One region of the Plantactinospora sp. WMMC1484 genome, then DNA from elsewhere that is predicted to be linked to it. Evidence: riboswitches for the same ligand, from Rfam matches in the RefSeq annotation. Region 1 holds a riboswitch; the other holds the start of a gene.
What was found. Region 1 has a riboswitch for cyclic di-AMP ahead of ACN28C_RS26735 (C39 family peptidase). Riboswitches for the same ligand answer to the same signal wherever they lie in the genome.
Positions count from the first base shown of each region.

Region 2: another riboswitch for cyclic di-AMP. It lies ahead of ACN28C_RS12260 (coiled-coil domain-containing protein); the one in region 1 lies ahead of ACN28C_RS26735 (C39 family peptidase).

Region 1 covers NZ_CP186055.1:6,196,827-6,201,101, reverse strand. The annotation lists gene ACN28C_RS26745 (flavin monoamine oxidase family protein) at 1-331, shown strand, start outside; gene mdlC (benzoylformate decarboxylase) at 426-2,036, opposite strand; cyclic di-AMP (ydaO/yuaA leader) riboswitch at 2,294-2,435, shown strand; gene ACN28C_RS26735 (C39 family peptidase) at 2,917-3,813, shown strand; gene ACN28C_RS26730 (ATP-binding protein) at 3,979-4,275, shown strand, end outside.
Region 2 covers NZ_CP186055.1:2,759,562-2,763,836, forward strand. The annotation lists gene ACN28C_RS12250 (polysaccharide deacetylase family protein) at 1-670, opposite strand, end outside; gene ACN28C_RS12255 (SDR family oxidoreductase) at 910-1,938, shown strand; cyclic di-AMP (ydaO/yuaA leader) riboswitch at 2,188-2,321, shown strand; gene ACN28C_RS12260 (coiled-coil domain-containing protein) at 2,325-3,338, shown strand; gene ACN28C_RS12265 (O-acetyl-ADP-ribose deacetylase) at 3,465-3,992, shown strand.

The DNA.
Region 1 (4,275 bases):
CACCGGGGCGAACGCGCGGGCGTACAGCGCGTTGACCCCGGCGCAGCGGCAGGAGCGGGCGGTCATGCAGGGCGTGAAGATCCACGGCGAGAAGTACCGCAGCGAGCTGGTGACGGCGTACTCGCACGCCTGGGACCGGACCCGCTACCTGGAGGGGGCCTGGACCTCGCCGCCGCACGGCAGCGCCGGCTACGACCTGCTGCTCCGGCCCGCCGGCCGGGTCTATTTCGCCGGTGACTGGCTGAGCCACGAGGTGGCCTGGCAGCACGGCTCGTTCGTCTCGGCCCGCGCGGTGGTCACCGCACTGCACCAGCGGGTGATGGCGAGCTGAGCCGACTCCGGCATGCTCACGGCCGGAGCGGCGGCGCGGCGTCCCGGCATGCTCACGGCCGGAGCGGCGGCGCGGCGTCCCGGCATGCTCACGGTCAGAGCAGCGGTGCGACGTCCCGGGTGATCGGCACCGCCAGCACGGTCGGGCCCTCCGTGCCGAGCGCGGCCCGGAACGCCGTCCGGAACTCGTCCACCGACTCGACCTGGTGGGCCGTGCAGCCGTAGCCCCGGGCGATGCCGGGGATGTCCAGGCCGGGCAGCTCCAGGCCGGGCACCCCCGGCGCCCGCTCCAACTCGGCAAATGCCTTCAACACCCCGTACTCCTGGTTGACCGGCACCACGAAGACGACCGGCAGCCGGTGCTGGGCCGCCGTCCAGAGCGCCTGCGGTGAGTACTGGAACGAGCCGTCCCCGATCACCGCGACCACCGGCCGGTGCCGCCGGGTGTCCCGCTGGGCGAGGGCGATGCCGACCGCCGCCGGCAGCGCGAAGCCGAGGCCCCCGCTGGCCATCTTGAAGTACGACCCGGGCCGGACGATGGTGAGCTGCCGGTGCAGCGCGCTCAGGTTGGAGGGGGTCTCGGGCACCACGATCCCGTCCGCCGGCCACTCGGCGGCCAGCGCCCCGAAGAGGGTCTCGGGCTTCAGCGGGGTGCCGGGCGCCCCGGCCGCCCCGTCCGGCGCGGCGGGCCGGGTCGGCGGCATCGGCCGGTCGGCTGCGGGCAGCAGCTCGGTGAGGGCGGCGCAGGCCAGTGTAACGTCGCCGACCAGGCTCTCCCCGACCGGTGCGCGGGCCGCCTCGGCCGGGTCGTCGGTGATGTGCAACAGCCGGGTGCCCTCCGGCAGGTATCCGCGCCGGCCGGGCACGTAGGGGTAGTAGCGGAAGACCGGGGCACCGATCACCAGCACGGTGTCGTGGCCGACCAGTTTCTCGGCCAGCGGCCCGATTGCCGGCGGCAGCAACCCCTGGAACTGCGGGTGGTCCTGTGGGAAGCCGACCCGGTCGGCGAACGGGGGCTGCCAGACCGGCGCCCGGCTCCGGTCGGCGAGGGCGACCGCCTCGGCCCAGCCGCCGGCCCGGTCCACCCCGGAGCCGATCACCAACATCGGCTGCCGGCTGCCGGCCAGGATCTCGGCGAACCGGGCCAGCACCGCAGGGTCGGGTGCGACCCGGGTGCTCACCCGGCGCACCTCCGGGGTGCCGTTGGCGGGTTCGTCCCAGTCGTCCAGGGGTAGCGAGAGATACACCGGTCCGGCCGGCGGTTGTACGGCGGTGGCGTGCGCCCGCATGAAAGCCTCAGGGATGTCCTGGGCGCGTAATGGTTCGTGACTCCATTTGACGTACGGCTCGGGAAGTTGTGTCGGCCGCACATTTGTCAGCATCGGCTCGAACAGATTCATCGTCCGGGTCTGCTGTCCTGCCGTCACGATCATCGGGGTCTTGTTGTGCCAGGCGGTCACCAGGCTGCCCATCCCGTTTCCGGTGCCCGGGGCGGTGTGCAGGTTCACGTGTACCGGCCGACCGCTGGACTGGGCATAGCCGTCCGCCATCGCGACCGCCGACGCCTCCTGGAGCGCCAGGACGTACGCGAAGTCAGCCGGAAAGTTCTTCAGGAATGGCTCCTCGGTGGAGCCGGGGTTGCCGAAGAGGGTGGTCAGACCGAGGGAACGGAGCAGGTCGTAGGTTGCTTCGTGCACCGTTGTCATCGAAAGGGGCCTCCTGCGCGTTGTCGTCCCATTCTGGAACCACCCGACCAAGCCGGTCATTTCCGTCATACCGTACGCGTACATGATCATGCTGGTTTATCTCGACCCCGTTCGGTGGTCCAGCAACCGGTCCCAGGCCGTCCGATTCGCGGTGTCGGGCACTGTTTTCGCTGTTCAGAAGGGTTGGCAACGGCAGAAGGCGGCCAGTAATGTCGGCGAGTCTGGTCCGGCCCCTTGGTCGCCACGCCGGTGACACCGGAACAGACCCGCCGAGTCGTTCGGTAACGAGCCGGGGACCCACAGTTATTCGGGGTGAATCCGCGAGCCTCTGGCCCGCGGTAGGGCGGCCTTCCCGCCCGAATCCGTCAGCTAACCCGGTAGGCGGTGTCGGAAGGAGTACGTGTTCGTGCCGCACCACCCGGGCTCCGGCCCATCCCCCCAGGCAGCTCGCCGCGTCCCAGCTCGCCGCGTCGCGGTCCGGCCTCCGGTCACCGCGACCGCTCCGGTCCGCCCGGCCCCCGGCCGGCACCGGGCAGCCCTCGACAGGTACCCGACCCTGGCCCGATAGCGGACCGCTCGAGGGCTGTGACGCGGACGTCGTCGACGCGGGCACGCCGGGGTCGCCGGCCGGATGGCCGGCACGTCCGGAAAGACCCGCGGGTCGGCGACGGCAGGTCGCGGCGGCGCTGATTCCACCGGTACGCCGACAGCGGCGCTCTCCGCCGGGCGGCACATCGCCGCTCGCGTCGTCGATTCGATCGACGGACCTCTCCTGCGCGTTCTGAGCGCAATTTCGCGTCGCATTCCCACCAGCGGACGAAAACGTCGCGTCATTTTTCGCCCCCGGCGATGGTGACGTGCATTCCCCTGGAGGACAACGTTGAAGCACGCAATTTACGGGCGGTTCAGGACCGCCCTCTCCGGTCGGCGCAACCGGCTGGCGCTCGCCTCGGCGGCGGTGCTCGCCGCCGCCGCGTCCACCGGTGGCGTTCTGGCGTCGACCGGCTCGGCGGAGGTGCCTGAGCCCTCGACCGTGGCCGTCGCCGAAGTCGGCTCCCCGGCGCCCGGTGCACCGGGCAGCACCGGCGAGCCCGGCACCGCCGACACCACCGCGCCGGGGACCACCGCGCCGGGGACCACGGCACCGGAGTCGGCCGCGGCGGAGACGACCGCACCGGCGACCCCGGCGAGCCCTGAGCAGACCAGCCCGGCCGTCAAGGCGGCCAAGGCGGCCCCGGCCAAGACGACCGAGCCGCCGGCACCGCCGGAGTCGAAGCTGCTGGACTACGAGTTCCAGGCCCAGATCAACGGCTGGTACTGCGGCCCGGCCGCCACCCGGATCGCGCTGACCGTCCGCGACAAGCGGCCGAGCCAGGACGCGGTCGCCGGCGCTCTCGGCACCACGACGAGCGGCACGAACTCGGCCGAGGACACCACCCGGGTGTTGAACGACCTGATCGGGACGGACTTCTACCGCACCACCGCCATCCCCGGCGGCGCGGCCACCCCGGCCCAGATGGACCGGCTCCAGGCCGACGTGGTGCACGCCGTCACCAGCGGGTACGCCGTGGTGGTCAACATCGCCGGCTCCGTCACCGACCTCGACGGCGGCTGGCACAGCTACCCCGGCGGGCACTACCTGACCGTGGTCGGCTACCGCGACGACGGCCGTACGGTGAAGATCGCCGACCCGGCCATCCCGGGTGCGGACAGCACCTACTGGCTGAGCACCATCGACCTGGCGAACTGGGCGGCCACCCGGGGCTACTCGTCCTGATCCGTTCCCGCCGGCACGGGCCTGCGCGCCGCTCTGGCGCCGGTGGCCGATGACACGCCGGCCCGCCCCACCCCCGGACGACCCGTGCCGACCGGACGTGGGGCGGGCCGGCGTCGTCGGACGCCGGCTGTCACGGCCTTCCGGTGACGCTCTGCGGGACGTTGGATGTCCGCTCTGCAGGTTTCCGTGGCCGCAGACGCACCACATGTAACGTCTGATTCCATGATCGTGTGGCTCAACGGCACCCACGGCGCGGGTAAGACGACGACCAGTGCGCTCGTGCGGCCACTGATCCCGGATTCGCGGGTGTTCGACGCCGAGAAAATCGGCGAGACTCTCATGGACATCACGCCGGGGCTACCCGAGACGGACAACTTCCAGCACTGGCCGCCGTGGCGGCCACTGGTCGTCGAGACCGCCCGCCGAGTACTCGACTACACGGGCGGCATTCTGGTGATGCCC
Region 2 (4,275 bases), 3.4 Mb from region 1:
GCAGGCACTCGTCGAGCAGGTACGGCAGCGCGGCGAGACTGGCCCGCCAGGCACCGGGCGCCGAGGTGCAGTCGGAGTCGTGCAGCAACACCGTGCCGCCTCCGCCCAGCCCGTCCAGCAGGGTGTCGAGCACCGAGGCGCAGGTCGCCGACCGGGTCCAGTCCCTTCCCCAGCAGGTCCAGAGCACCGGGGTCAGATCCAGCCGGCGGGCGGCGATCAGCGCGGCGGCGCTGAGCACCCCGTACGGCGGGCGGAAGAACCGGGGAACCCGGCCGGTCACCGCGCCGATCAGCTCGTGGGTCCGCGCCAGGTCGCGGTAGGTGGCGCGCGGGCCGCGCAGCAGGAGGTTCCGGTGCCCCCAGCCGTGCACCGCCACCTCGTGCCCGGCGGCGGCGAGATCCAGGCCGAGTTCCGGCGCGCGGGCCAACATGGAGCCGAGCAGGAAGAACGTCGCGCGGATCCGGTGCGCGGCCAGGGCCTCGACGAAGAGTGGGGTGGAGACCGGGTCGGGGCCGTCGTCGAAGGTGAGCGCGACGTGGCCGGGGGAGCCGCGCCCGCTCAGCCGGGGAAAGAACCGCAACCGTACGCCGGGCAGCACCGTCACCGCCGGCACGACCTGGGCGGCCAGCGCGGCACCGACGGTCGTCGCCGGTACCGTGCTGGCACGCACTCGTTCCTCCACCCGCCACACCATCGCGGCTGCGGTTACCCGGGCGCCCGGCGTTCATCCTCACCCGGACGGGTGGCCCCGCTCGTCCGCCGATCCGCTGTCCGAGTTCCGCCGATCCGCTGTCCGAGTCTGGTGCCGCAGGTCGTCGGCCGAGGTTTGTCGGAGCCCGGGCCTGGGTAGCCGGCGCCGTCGACACCGGCGAGATCCGGCCGCCGAGGGCCGGAGGACGGAGGAGACGGATGCGCGGGCGACCTGCGGCACGGGTGGCGGTGGTCACCGGAGCGAGTGCCGGGGTGGGCCGGGCGACGGCCCGGTTGCTGGCCCGCCGGGGGATGCGGCTGGCCCTGCTGGCCCGTGGCGAGACCGGCCTGCACGGTGTGGCCGAGGACGTGCGCGCCAACGGCGGCGTCGCGCTGCCGATCGAGACGGACGTGGCGGACCACTCCCAGGTGGAGGCGGCGGCGGACCGGGCGACCAGCGAACTCGGTCCGATCGACCTCTGGGTCAATGACGCCTTCACCTCGGTCTTCGCGCCGTTCGAGAAGATCGGCCCGGAGGAGTTCCGCCGGGTGACCGAGGTCTGCTATCTCGGCTACGTCTACGGCACCCGGGTGGCACTCGACCGGATGCTCCCCCGCGGCACGGGCACCATCGTCCAGGTCGGTTCGGCGCTGGCCTACCGGTCGATCCCGCTCCAGTCGGCGTACTGCGGGGCGAAGCACGCCATCGTCGGCTTCACCGAGTCGTTGCGCTGCGAGTTGCTGCACGACCGGAGCCCGGTGCGGGTCACCATGGTGCACCTGCCGGCGGTGAACACCCCGCAGTTCGACTGGGTGCTGTCCCGGCTGCGCAACCGCGCCCAGCCGGTGCCACCGATCTACCAGCCCGAGGTCGCGGCCAGGGCGATCGTGTACGCCGCCGACCATCCGGCGCGGCGGGAGTACTGGGTCGGCGCCTCGACCGTCGGCACCATCCTCGGCAACCGGTTCGTACCCGGGCTGCTCGACCGCTACCTGGCCCGGACCGGCTACTCGAGCCAGCAGACGGACCAGCCGACCGACCGGAACCGCCCGGTCAACCTCTGGCACCCGGTCGACGACGGCGGCGGGGCGGACCAGGGTGCGCACGGCTCGTTCGACACGCGGTCGCGGGGGCGTAGCCCGCAACTGTGGCTGTCCCGGCACCGGAGGGCGCTGACCGCCGGGGTGCTGTCGGCGGGTGCGGCCGCCGGTGTGCTCTTCGGCACAGCGCCCTGGCGCCGGCGGTAGCCGGGCAATCACCACCGGCCAACCTGGACGGCTATCCGTACCCCCGCAGGTTACGCGGTTGGTAAATAGCCGACAGCGGATTGTCGATAACTGCGGTCGAAGCACGCCCTTCGATGCCCTCGAGGCGCCACGATTACTGATAGTTGTTGTCTGGCAACGCTATTACCGGAAATCCGGTCTTGCCATTCCGGAAGTGAAACCGGGTATGCTGTCTGCCGTTCAGAGCCGCCGGATACCGCGTGGTGCCGGCGCTGATCGCCGCCTAATCGCCACACGGCGAGCCGGGGACCCACGCACCCCTGGGGTGAATCCGCGAGAGCGGTAGGGACCACTTCCATCCCGAACCCGTCAGCTAACCCGGTCGGCGGCCGACGGAAGGGATACATGTGAGGGCACCCCTACGCCGAAGGCTGGCGACTGCCCTGGCACTGCTCACCGCCGCAGCACTGGTCGTGGTCCCGTCGGAGGCGTCTGCGGCGCCGAAGCCGGCCCCGCAGGAGGAGGCGGACTCGCCGCTCCTCGGTGACGTGCTCGCCAGCGCCGGCAAGCGACTCGCGGAGGCGAAGGCCGAGCTCACCAAGTCCAAGAAGCGGCAGGCCCAGCTCGGCACGCAGTTGCGGCAGGCAGAGGCCAGGCTGGCGGCACTCGCACCGGAGGCGAGCGAGATCGCGGCCGCGTCCTACCGCAGCGGGAAGCTCAGCGCGATCTCGATGCTGTTGGGCAACGGCAGCGCCGGCGAGACCGACTCGTTCATCGAGCGGATGTCGGCGCTCAACGAGCTGAACCTGTTCAACAACAGCAAGCTCCGGTCGCTCAACGAGGCGCGTGAGCAGGTCGGCGCGGCCAAGAAGGCCATCGACGACGAGGTCGCCAAGCAGGCCGCCCAGGAAAAGGTCATCAAGAAGCAGCAGACGGACGCGCAGAAGGCACTCTCCCTGGTGGGCGGCAGGTCGCGTCCGGACAAGGGGCTGGTGTCGGCCACCTCCCCGGTCGCCCGACCCGGGCCGGGGATGGATGACGGCTTCCCGTCGCTGCCGTGCAACAAGGACGATCCCACCACCGGCGGCTGCATCACCGCCCGGACCCTGCACATGTACAACGAGGTACGTCGCGCCGGCTTCAAGAGATTCGTCGGCTGCTTCCGTCCGGGTGGGCCCTTCGAGCACCCCAAGGGACGGGCGTGCGACTGGTCGTTGCGCAACTCCGGGTTCAGTCGGGCCGCCAACGACGACCAGATGAGGTACGGCAACGACCTCGCCGCGTTCCTGATCCGCAACTCGGACCGGCTCGGGATCCTCTACGTGATCTGGTACAGGGAGATCTGGTTCCCGGGCGAGGGCTGGAGATCGTACAGCGGCCCGAGCGACCACACCGACCACGTGCACGTGTCGATGCTGTAGCCGAGCGCCACACCCGACCTTTGATCGATCGCCCCGCCACCCGGTACTCGGGTGGCGGGGCGATCGGCTTTGCGGGCCGGCCTGGTGTCGGGGACGGGGACGCGGCTCGGCTGGCATGATCGGCGGATGGCCGTCATCGACGTCGTCCGGGGTGACATCACCCGGGAGCAGGTGGACGCGGTCGTCACCGCAGCCAACGAGTCGCTGCTGGGCGGCGGTGGTGTGGACGGTGCGATCCACCGTGCCGCCGGGCCCCGGCTGGCCGAGGCGGGCGGGGCGATCGCCCCCTGCCCGCCGGGCGAGGCGATGGCTACGCCGGCCTTCGACCTCGACCCACCCGTCCGGCACGTCATCCACACCGTCGGCCCGATCTGGCAGGGTGGCGGGTACGGTGAGGCCGACGTGCTCGCCTCCTGCTACCGCCGCTGCCTCGCGGTCGCCGACGAGTTGGGCGTCCGCAGCATCGCCTTTCCGGCCATCGCCACCGGGGTCTACGGCTTTCCCGCCGACCAGGCGGCGCGGATCGCGGTCGGGACGCTGTGCTCCACGCGGTCGCAGGTGGAGCGGATCAGGTTGATCGCCTTCGACGAGACGACCCTGACCCTGCTGCGGGCGGCGCTCGACTCGCCGGAGACGAGCACCTCGACCACCTGAAACCCAGAAGCAGTCCGAGGGCCGGGCTGAGCGTCGGGAACCCGAGGGCCGGGAGCGGGATCGCTTGCGGCCAAGGCATTGACAGGCACATATGAGAGCGCTAACTTGACGGAAGGAAAGCGCTTTCCCCGCGAATCTCTTCCGTCCCGATCCCTTCCCGAGCGGACCGTCCGCGCGTCGGCGACCAGCCGTACGACGGGATCTTCCACGCCGCGTGCCCCGACCGGATGTCTCCCGCCGGCGCTGCCGAAGCCGGCGACCGGCCCTCTCGTATGCCGGTCGG